2 regions of the Janibacter alkaliphilus genome follow, and region 2 is predicted to be linked to the other one. Evidence: riboswitches for the same ligand, from Rfam matches in the RefSeq annotation. Region 2 holds a riboswitch; the other holds the start of a gene.
What was found. A riboswitch is a leader RNA that binds a small molecule or an ion and turns the genes downstream of it on or off. The one in region 2 is predicted to bind FMN.
Positions count from the first base shown of each region.

Region 1 (4,369 bases), 2.7 Mb from region 2:
GGTCGACGCCCGTGAGGCGCTCGTCGGCGTGGCGCGGCCCGGCAGCCTCGCCGTCGACTCGCTCGGGCAGGGCCCGGCCGCCCAGCTGTGGCCGCACACCCACGGCACCGACGGGATGTATCTCGCCCTGCTGCGCAAGACGGAGCAGTCCTGATGCGGGTCATGGTCGCCGGCATCCACGTCACCGACCCGGCCGCCGCCTACAGCTTCTACACCGAGGTGCTCGGCTTCCGGGACGTGCTCGTCGTCCCCCAGCACGACCTCTACATCCTCGGCCCCGGGACCGGGTGGGAGCGTGGCTGCCAGATCAACCTTGAGCCGATCCGCGACGAGGCGGTGCGCCGCTACCAGGAGCACTGCCTGCGCGAGGGTCTGCCGGTGCTCATGCTCGCCGTCGCCGACGCCGAGCTGGAGTACTGGCGGCTCAAGCGGGCCGGGCTCACCTTCCGCGAGGAGCTGACCCGCTCCGAGATCGGCCTGCACTTCCAGGTCGAGGACGGGGTCGGCAACATCCTGTCCATCCACACCGACTGACCCCGCCGACCGACCCCGCCGAACCACCGACCGGACGATCCACCCGCCGACCCGACCCTGAACCGGAGCACCCGTGCAGATCTCCCCGAGCATCCTCTCCGCCGACTTCGCCAACCTGCAGACCGAGCTGGACACCATCGCCACCGCCGACTGGGCCCACGTCGACGTCATGGACGCCCACTTCGTGCCCAACCTCACCCTGGGCCTGCCCGTGGTCGAGTCGCTGCTGCGGGTCAGCCCGGTGCCGATCGACTGCCACCTGATGATCGAGGACCCGGACCGGTGGGCGCCGCCCTATGCCGAGGCCGGCGCGCAGAGCGTCACCTTCCACGTCGAGGCCGCGGCGGACCCGGCCCGTCTCGCCCGCGAGATCCGGGCCCAGGGGGCCCGAGCGAGCATGGCGCTCAAGCCGGGCACCCCCTTCGCCCCCTACGAGGAGCTGCTCCCCGAGCTGGACATGGTGCTGGTGATGACCGTCGAGCCGGGCTTCGGCGGACAGGCCTTCATGGCCGACCAGATGCCGAAGGTGGCCCAGGTCCGCGAGGCGGTCCGCCGGCACGGCGGCGAGGTGTGGATCCAGGTCGACGGCGGCGTCTCGGCCCGCACCATCGAGCAGTGCGCCGAGGCCGGCGCCGACGTCTTCGTCGCCGGCTCGGCGGTCTACGGGGCCGAGGACGCGGCGGCCGCGATCGGCGAGCTGCGCGAGCTGGCCGGGCGGCACGCTCACTGACTGGTCGCAGTGCACGGTCCGCGACCGTTCAGCGGAAGAACCCCTTGGGCAGGTCGAGGTCGACGGCGCGGATCTCCACGTCGAACCCGCTGTCCTCGGCGTCCAGGCTCCGGGTCGAGGGCAGCTGCGGGTGCACGGCCACGCAGATGCCGGTACCGACGTCGAGCGCGACCTCGAAGGACGCGGGATAGCTCACCCCAGGATCCAGCGGGGGACCGCCGTCCTCGGCCTCGATCCGGTCGGCCACCTCGCTGGGCAGCAGCGGACAGCAGCTGCACCGCGGCTGGTAGGCCGAGGTCGGGACAGCGCGGGCCCACCAGGTCCGCCGCCCGGCCCGCTCCGTCTCGCGAAGGTCGGACACCTCGACCCCGACGGGCGCCGCGTAGGACGGCCACCCGGCCCACGGGTAGGGATCGGGATCGAGCGGCGGCGGCTCGGCGCCGGCCGGCAGCGCGGGGTCCCGGTCAGGGTCGCCGTCGGCGAGCTCGGCCGGGTCGAGCATGGCGATCCAGGCGTAGGACTGCCACATCGGGTCGTCGAGATCGACGACGGTGTCCGGCGGGCGCACGGTGACCAGTCCGTCGGCGTCGACGGCCGGGATCACCGTCCCCGGACGGGCGAGCGTCCTGCGGCGTCCGCCCCTGCCCCACGTCCGGGTCGAGTACCGCGCCGCCGCTCGAGCCCGCTCCCGGAACACCTCGGTCCGGCCGTCGGCGACGACCCGCATGAGGCCGGGGCGCCGGATCCACGCCTCGACACGCGCCCCGATGACCGCCTCCTCGGGAGCGCCGCCGTGGGCGTGCCGGACGAGGTGCACGCTCTGCCAGCGCCACGGCGACGATCTCGCCAGGCCCCGGAAGGTGCGCTCGGTCAGCTCCATCGCCCCATCCTTGGCCAGCGGGCCACCGGCGCGCCACCGGTTTGCCGAGGGACGCGGCCGCCGGGGAGGATGGCCCGGCACGACCTCGTGACTCGGTGAGATTCCGAACCGGCGGTGATGAGCCCGCGACCCGGCTGCCCGACGCAGCCGGTGAACTCTGGTGCGACACCAGGGCCGACGGTGACAGTCCGGACGGGAGAGGGCGTGCGGACAAGGACCTGCCATGCCCTCGCTCGTGCTCGCGGCCGACCCCGAGCAGAACCTCTTCCAGCAGCTCATCGCCGCGCACGCCACGGTCGGCGGCTACGACGTCTCCTACCTGGAGACCCTCGGCATCCTCATCGGCATCGCCAGCGCCTACCTCGGGATGAAGCGGTGGGTGTGGGCCTGGCCGGTCGGGATCAGCGCCAACATCATCCTCTTCGCGGTCTACCTCGGGGCGCTCTTCGGCGCCGACGAGCGCATCCCGCTCTTCGGCCAGGCCGGGCGGCAGGTCTTCTTCATCATCACGAGCATCTACGGCTGGTGGCGCTGGACCCAGCACCGCCGGGCCCGCCAGCAGGCCGGCACCGGCGACGACGGCGCGGCGATCGTGCCCCGCTGGGCCCGCCCCGGCGAGCGGGTGGCGGTGATCGCCGTCTGGGCCGGGGGCACTGTGCTCGCCCACGAGGTCTTCGTCCGCCTCTGGGAGGCCTCGCCGAACCCGTACTGGCAGCCGGAGTGGTGGTACTTCTGGTGCGACGCCTGGATCTTCGTGGGCTCGATGCTGGCGACGTACATGATGGCCCGCGGGTGGAACGAGTTCTGGCTCGCCTGGATCGCCGTCGACCTCGTCGGGGTGCCGCTGGGCTTCGCCACCGGCTACGTGCCGACCGCGGTGATGTACATCTTCTACGGCGCCTTCGTCCTCTACGGCTTCACCCGCTGGGTGGCCGCCACCCGTGGCGCCGCCGAGCGCGGCGAGGACCCGGATGCGCCGGGATCCGGGGGAGGCGACCGGATGGCGAAGGCGTGAGCCGCGCCCCGTACCCTGGGGCCGTGAAGACCTTCGACGCCCTCTTCGAGGAGCTCCGGGAGAAGGCGGCGAGCCGCCCTGAGGGCTCCGGCACGGTCGCCGCGCTGGACGCCGGGACGCACGCCATCGGCAAGAAGGTGGTCGAGGAGGCCGCCGAGGTGTGGATGGCCGCGGAGTACCAGAGCCGGGAGGAGCTGGCCGAGGAGATCAGCCAGCTGCTCTACCACCTGCAGGTGCTCATGCTCGACGCCGACCTGAGCCTCGACGACGTCTACGCCCACCTCTGAGGTCGACCATGCGCATCGCCGTCCCCAACAAGGGGTCCCTGTCCGAGCCCACCGTGGAGATGCTCCGCGAGTCGGGCTACCGCGTGCGCCGCGACAGCAAGGAGCTGGTCGTGGCCGACCCCGACAACGGGGTCGAGTTCTTCTACCTGCGCCCCCGCGACGTGGCGCTCTACGTCGGCCGCGGTCAGGTCGACGCCGGGGTCACCGGCCGTGACCTGCTGCTGGACTCCGGCTCGACCGCCGGCGAGGTGATGGGGCTGGGCTTCGGCGGCTCCACCTTCCGCTTCGCGGCCCGCGCCGGCGAGGTCTCGCAGGTCGGCGACCTGCAGGGCCGCCGGGTGGCCACCTCCTACGCGACGCTGGTCGCCGACCACCTGAGGGGTGCCGGGGTCGACGCCGAGGTGGTCCGGCTCGACGGGGCCGTCGAGACCGCGATCATGCTCGGAGTCGCCGACGCCATCGCCGACGTCGTCGAGACCGGCACGACGCTGCGCAACCAGGGGCTGACCGTCTTCGGCGACCCGATCCTGCGCAGCGAGGCGGTGCTCATCAGCGCCCCGGACGCCGATGCCCGGGGACTGGACGTGCTGCACCGCCGGCTGACCGGGGTGGTGCGCGCCCGCGAGTACGTCATGCTCGACTACGACTGCCCGGTCACGCTGGTGGACCAGGCGGTCGAGCTCACCCCCGGCCTGGAGTCGCCGACCGTGGCCGCGCTGCACGACACCGAGTGGACCGCGGTGCGGGCGATGGTGCCGCGCGGGCGGACCAACCAGATCATGGACGAGCTCTACGACCTGGGCGCCCGGGCGATCCTCGTCACCGAGATCACCGCGTGCCGGCTGTGACCGCCGCGGACGTGCCCACGCACGTCTTCCGCCCGCGCCGGGGCCGGGTGGTGCCGGTGATCGTCGGCGTCGTCG
Region 1 is NZ_JACBZX010000001.1:2,880,817-2,885,185, reverse strand. Features, by position in the region: gene BJY28_RS13720 (RsmB/NOP family class I SAM-dependent RNA methyltransferase) at 1-154, shown strand, start outside; gene BJY28_RS13715 (VOC family protein) at 154-534, shown strand; gene rpe (ribulose-phosphate 3-epimerase) at 608-1,264, shown strand; gene BJY28_RS13705 (hypothetical protein) at 1,293-2,144, opposite strand; FMN riboswitch at 2,222-2,352, shown strand; gene BJY28_RS13700 (nicotinamide mononucleotide transporter family protein) at 2,368-3,159, shown strand; gene BJY28_RS13695 (phosphoribosyl-ATP diphosphatase) at 3,183-3,446, shown strand; gene hisG (ATP phosphoribosyltransferase) at 3,455-4,294, shown strand; gene BJY28_RS16945 (PH domain-containing protein) at 4,291-4,369, shown strand, end outside.
Region 1: another riboswitch for FMN. It lies ahead of BJY28_RS13700 (nicotinamide mononucleotide transporter family protein); the one in region 2 lies ahead of ribD (bifunctional diaminohydroxyphosphoribosylaminopyrimidine deaminase/5-amino-6-(5-phosphoribosylamino)uracil reductase RibD).

Region 2 (4,369 bases):
GCCGGCCAACTTCCTCGACATCGGTGGCGGCGCCTCCGCGGAGGTCATGGCCAACGGCCTGGACGTCATCCTCAACGACGAGCAGGTCAAGAGCGTCTTCGTCAACGTCTTCGGCGGCATCACCTCCTGCGACGCGGTCGCCGACGGCATCGTCGGGGCGCTGAAGACCCTCGGCGACGAGGCCACCAAGCCGCTGGTCGTCCGCCTGGACGGCAACAACGTCGAGGAGGGGCGCCGCATCCTCGCGGAGTTCGCGCACCCGCTCGTCAGCATCGAAGAGACCATGGACGGCGCGGCCAGCAAGGCCGCCGAGCTGGCCGCGAAGTAAGGGACGGGACAACCACAGCAATGGCTATCTTCCTCAACGACAGCAGCAAGGTCATCGTCCAGGGCATGACCGGCTCCGAGGGCATGAAGCACACCACGCGCATGCTCGCCTCCGGCACGAACATCGTCGGCGGGGTCAACCCGAAGAAGGCCGGCCAGACGGTCGACTTCGACGGCGGCCAGCAGGTCCCGGTCTTCGGCTCGGTGGCCGACGCCATGGCCGAGACCGGCGCCGACGTCTCGGTGCTCTTCGTCCCGCCCGCCTTCGCCAAGGCGGCGGTGATGGAGGCCGTGGACGCCGGCATCGGGCTGGCCGTGGTCATCACCGAGGGCATCGCGGTCAAGGACACCGCGGAGTTCTACAACTACAGCAAGGACAAGGCCACCCGGATCATCGGCCCGAACTGCCCGGGGATCATCACCCCCGGCCAGTCCAACGCCGGCATCATCCCGGCGAACATCGCCGGCGCCGGCCGGATCGGCCTGGTCAGCAAGTCCGGGACGCTGACCTACCAGATGATGTACGAGCTGCGGGAGTTCGGCTTCTCCACGGCGGTGGGCATCGGCGGCGACCCGATCATCGGGACCACGCACATCGACTGCCTGGAGGCCTTCGAGGCCGACCCGGAGACCGACGCGATCGTCATGATCGGCGAGATCGGCGGCGACGCCGAGGAGCGGGCCGCGGACTACATCAAGGCCAACGTCACCAAGCCGGTCGTCGGCTACGTCGCCGGCTTCACCGCGCCGGAGGGCAAGACCATGGGTCACGCCGGCGCCATCGTCTCCGGCAGCTCCGGCACCGCCGAGGCGAAGAAGGAGGCCCTCGAGGCCGCCGGCGTCAAGGTCGGCAAGACGCCGTCCGAGACGGCCGACCTGATGCGCGAGATCATGCAGGCGAAGCAGGGCTGAGCCGCCAGCACAACCCGACGGGGCCGGTCTGCGGACCGGCCCCGTCGTCATGCCGAAGGGGGTACGTGATCTGCACGATGCCCCGCCCGTCGGCGTGGCATCGAGGGCGTCGTGGCCGTACTGTGACCAGTGCAGCGCCGACCCGGTCGACATCCCCCTGCTCCCGGGTCGGCGCTGTCCCCACCTCCAGGCGGCTCCTCTGGGCGTCACCTTCTGGCGCCACTCGCGGTAGCACCTCGTGCTTCACCCGGCGGCCCCGCCCGCGCCTGGCGCCCGGGTACGCGCAGGTGGTCGGTCTCACAGGTCTCGACCGTCCGCGGCAGGGGTATCCTGACCTGGTACCAGCAGATGTACGCGTGCTCCGGGGTCGGTGAAATTCCGAGCCGGCGGTGACAGTCCGCGAACCTCATCCCGCACGACGGGGCGAGGCCGAACCGGTGGAAATCCGGTACCGACGGTGAGAGTCCGGATGGGAGGCAGCACGCGACGGGCGGGTGCGCCTCGCGTGCGCCCCTGCTCGTCGTCCGACGGCTCGCGCCGTCGTGCCTCCGTCGACCCCGCTGACCGCGGTGAGGACGGACGGAGGCTCCGCGTGGAGGGCACCTGGGACGAGGCCGTGCGCCGCGCCTGCCGGCTCGCCGAGCGCGGGCTGGGCACGACCAGCCCCAACCCGGTCGTCGGCGCGGTGCTGCTCGCCCCCGACGGTCAGGTCGTCGGCGAGGGCTGGCACGAGCAGCACGGCGGACCGCACGCCGAGGTGATGGCCCTGCGCGACGCCGGCGAGCGGGCCCGCGACGCCACGGCGGTGGTCACCCTCGAACCGTGCCGGCACACCGGTCGGACCGGCCCGTGCACCCAGGCGCTGATCGACGCGGGCGTGACCCGGGTCGTCGTCGGCGTCGCCGACCCCAACCCCACGGCCGGCGGCGGCGCGGCGGACCTGCGTGCGGCCGGGGTCGAGGTGATCACCGAGCCCGGTGCCGCCGCCACCGCGGCCGCCGAGCACGTCAACCGCGCCTGGCTCACCGCGGTGCGCACCGGGCGCCCGCACGTCACCCTCAAGACGGCCAGCACCCTCGACGGCCGGGTGGCCGCCGCCGACGGCAGCAGCCGCTGGATCACCGGCCCCGACGCCCGCGCCGACGTGCACGCCCTGCGCGCCCGCAGCGACGCCGTCCTCGTCGGCGGCGGGACGCTGCGCGCCGACGACCCGCACCTGGCCGCCCGCGGCCCGGCGGTCCGGCGGCAGCCGCTGCGGGTGGTGCTCGATACCGGCGGCCGGATCGCCCCGGACGCCCGGGTCCTCGACGACAGCGCGCCCACCCTGGTCGTCGTCGCCGACGACCTCGACGCCGCGGCGCGGGAGCGCGTCCGCTCCGCGGGCGCCGAGCTGCTGGCGCTCCCGCGCGACGGCTCCGGTCTGGACCTGGTGGGGCTGCTGCACGCGCTGCACGAGCGCGGCAGCCGCGCGGTGCTGGTCGAGGGCGGCCCGACCCTGGCCGGGGCGATGGTCGCCCGGGGCCTCGTCGACGAGGTCGTCACCTACCTCGCGTCGGCGCTGCTCGGCGCCGGGCCGTCGGCCCTGGGGCCGGCCGGCATCACCACGATCTCCGAGGCGCTGCGCCTCACCCCCTTCGACGTCACGACGCTCGGCGACGACGTGCGGATCAGCGCACGGGTGCGCCGGGAGAGGAGCTGAGAGATGTTCACCGGCATCATCGAGGAGCTCGGCGAGGTGGTCGCCGTGGAGACGGCGGCCGACTCCGCCCGGCTCAGCCTGCGCGGCCCGCTGGTCATGCAGGGCGTCGTGCACGGCGCCAGCATCGCGGTGGACGGGGTCTGCCTGACCGTCGCCGACGAGCAGCCGGACGGGCCGGTCTTCACTGCTGACGTCATGGCCGAGACCCTGACGCGCTCCACCCTCGGCGGGCTGCGCCCCGGCGACCGGGTCAACCTGGAGCGGGCCGCGCCGGTCGCCGGTCGGCTGGACGGTCATCTCGTCCAGGGGCACGTCGACGGGGTCGGACGGATCGTCGCCCGCGAGCCGGGGGAGCGGTGGGAGACCGTCCGGGTCGGGCTGCCGCCCGCGCTGGCCCGGTACGTCGTGGAGAAGGGGTCGGTCGCCGTCGACGGCACCAGCCTCACCGTGACCGGGGTGAGCCCGGTCGGCGACCCGGAGCCCACCTTCGCCGTCGGTCTCGTGCCGACCACGCTGGAGCTGACCACGCTGGGCCGCAAGCAGGTCGGCGACCGGGTCAACCTCGAGGTGGACGTGCTCGCCAAGTACGTCGAGCGGCTGCTCTCCGCGCGGGAGCTGACCGACCGGGAGGGGGCGGCATGAGCGCCCGGACGCCCGCCGAGCAGCCCGTCCCGCTGGACCGGGTGGAGGACGCGCTCGCCGCGATCGCCGCCGGACGACCGGTGCTCGTCGTCGACGACGCCGACCGGGAGAACGAGGGCGACATCATCTTCGCGGCCGACGCCGCCACCCCCGAGCTCATGGGGATCACCGTGCGGCTCGGCAGCGGCGTGGTCTGCGTGGCGATGACCGGGGCCGACCTGGACCGGCTCGACCTGCCGCCGATGACCGCGGTCAACGAGGATGCCAAGGGCACCGCCTACACCGTCTCGGTCGACGCCCGCCACGGCGTGAGCACCGGGATCTCCGCCGCGGACCGGTCCCGCACCGCCCGGCTGCTGGCCGACCCGGCCACCGGCGCGGGGGACCTCGCCCGCCCGGGGCACGTCTTCCCGCTGCGGGCGCGCGAGGGCGGGGTGCTGGTGCGGCGCGGGCACACCGAGGCCGCGGTCGACCTGGCCCGGCTGGCCGGTCGCGCCCCGTCCGGGGTGATCTGCGAGGTGGTCCGGGACGACGGCCAGATGGCCCGGCTGCCGGAGCTGCGCGAGCTCGCCGACGAGCGTGGCTGGCCGTTGGTCTCCATCGACGACCTGGCCCGCCACCGCCGCCGCACCGAGATCCTCGTGCAGCGGGTGGTGACCACCTCGCTGCCGACGGACGCGGGTCGCTTCACCGCGGTCGGGTACCGCAGCCAGATGCCGGGGGACGCCGAGCAGGTCGCCCTGGTCCACGGCGACCTCGCCGCCGCCGACGAGGTCCTGGTGCGGGTGC
Region 2 is NZ_JACBZX010000001.1:213,793-218,161, reverse strand. Features, by position in the region: gene sucC (ADP-forming succinate--CoA ligase subunit beta) at 1-328, shown strand, start outside; gene sucD (succinate--CoA ligase subunit alpha) at 349-1,239, shown strand; FMN riboswitch at 1,592-1,726, shown strand; gene ribD (bifunctional diaminohydroxyphosphoribosylaminopyrimidine deaminase/5-amino-6-(5-phosphoribosylamino)uracil reductase RibD) at 1,832-2,938, shown strand; gene BJY28_RS00980 (riboflavin synthase) at 2,942-3,580, shown strand; gene BJY28_RS00975 (bifunctional 3,4-dihydroxy-2-butanone-4-phosphate synthase/GTP cyclohydrolase II) at 3,577-4,369, shown strand, end outside.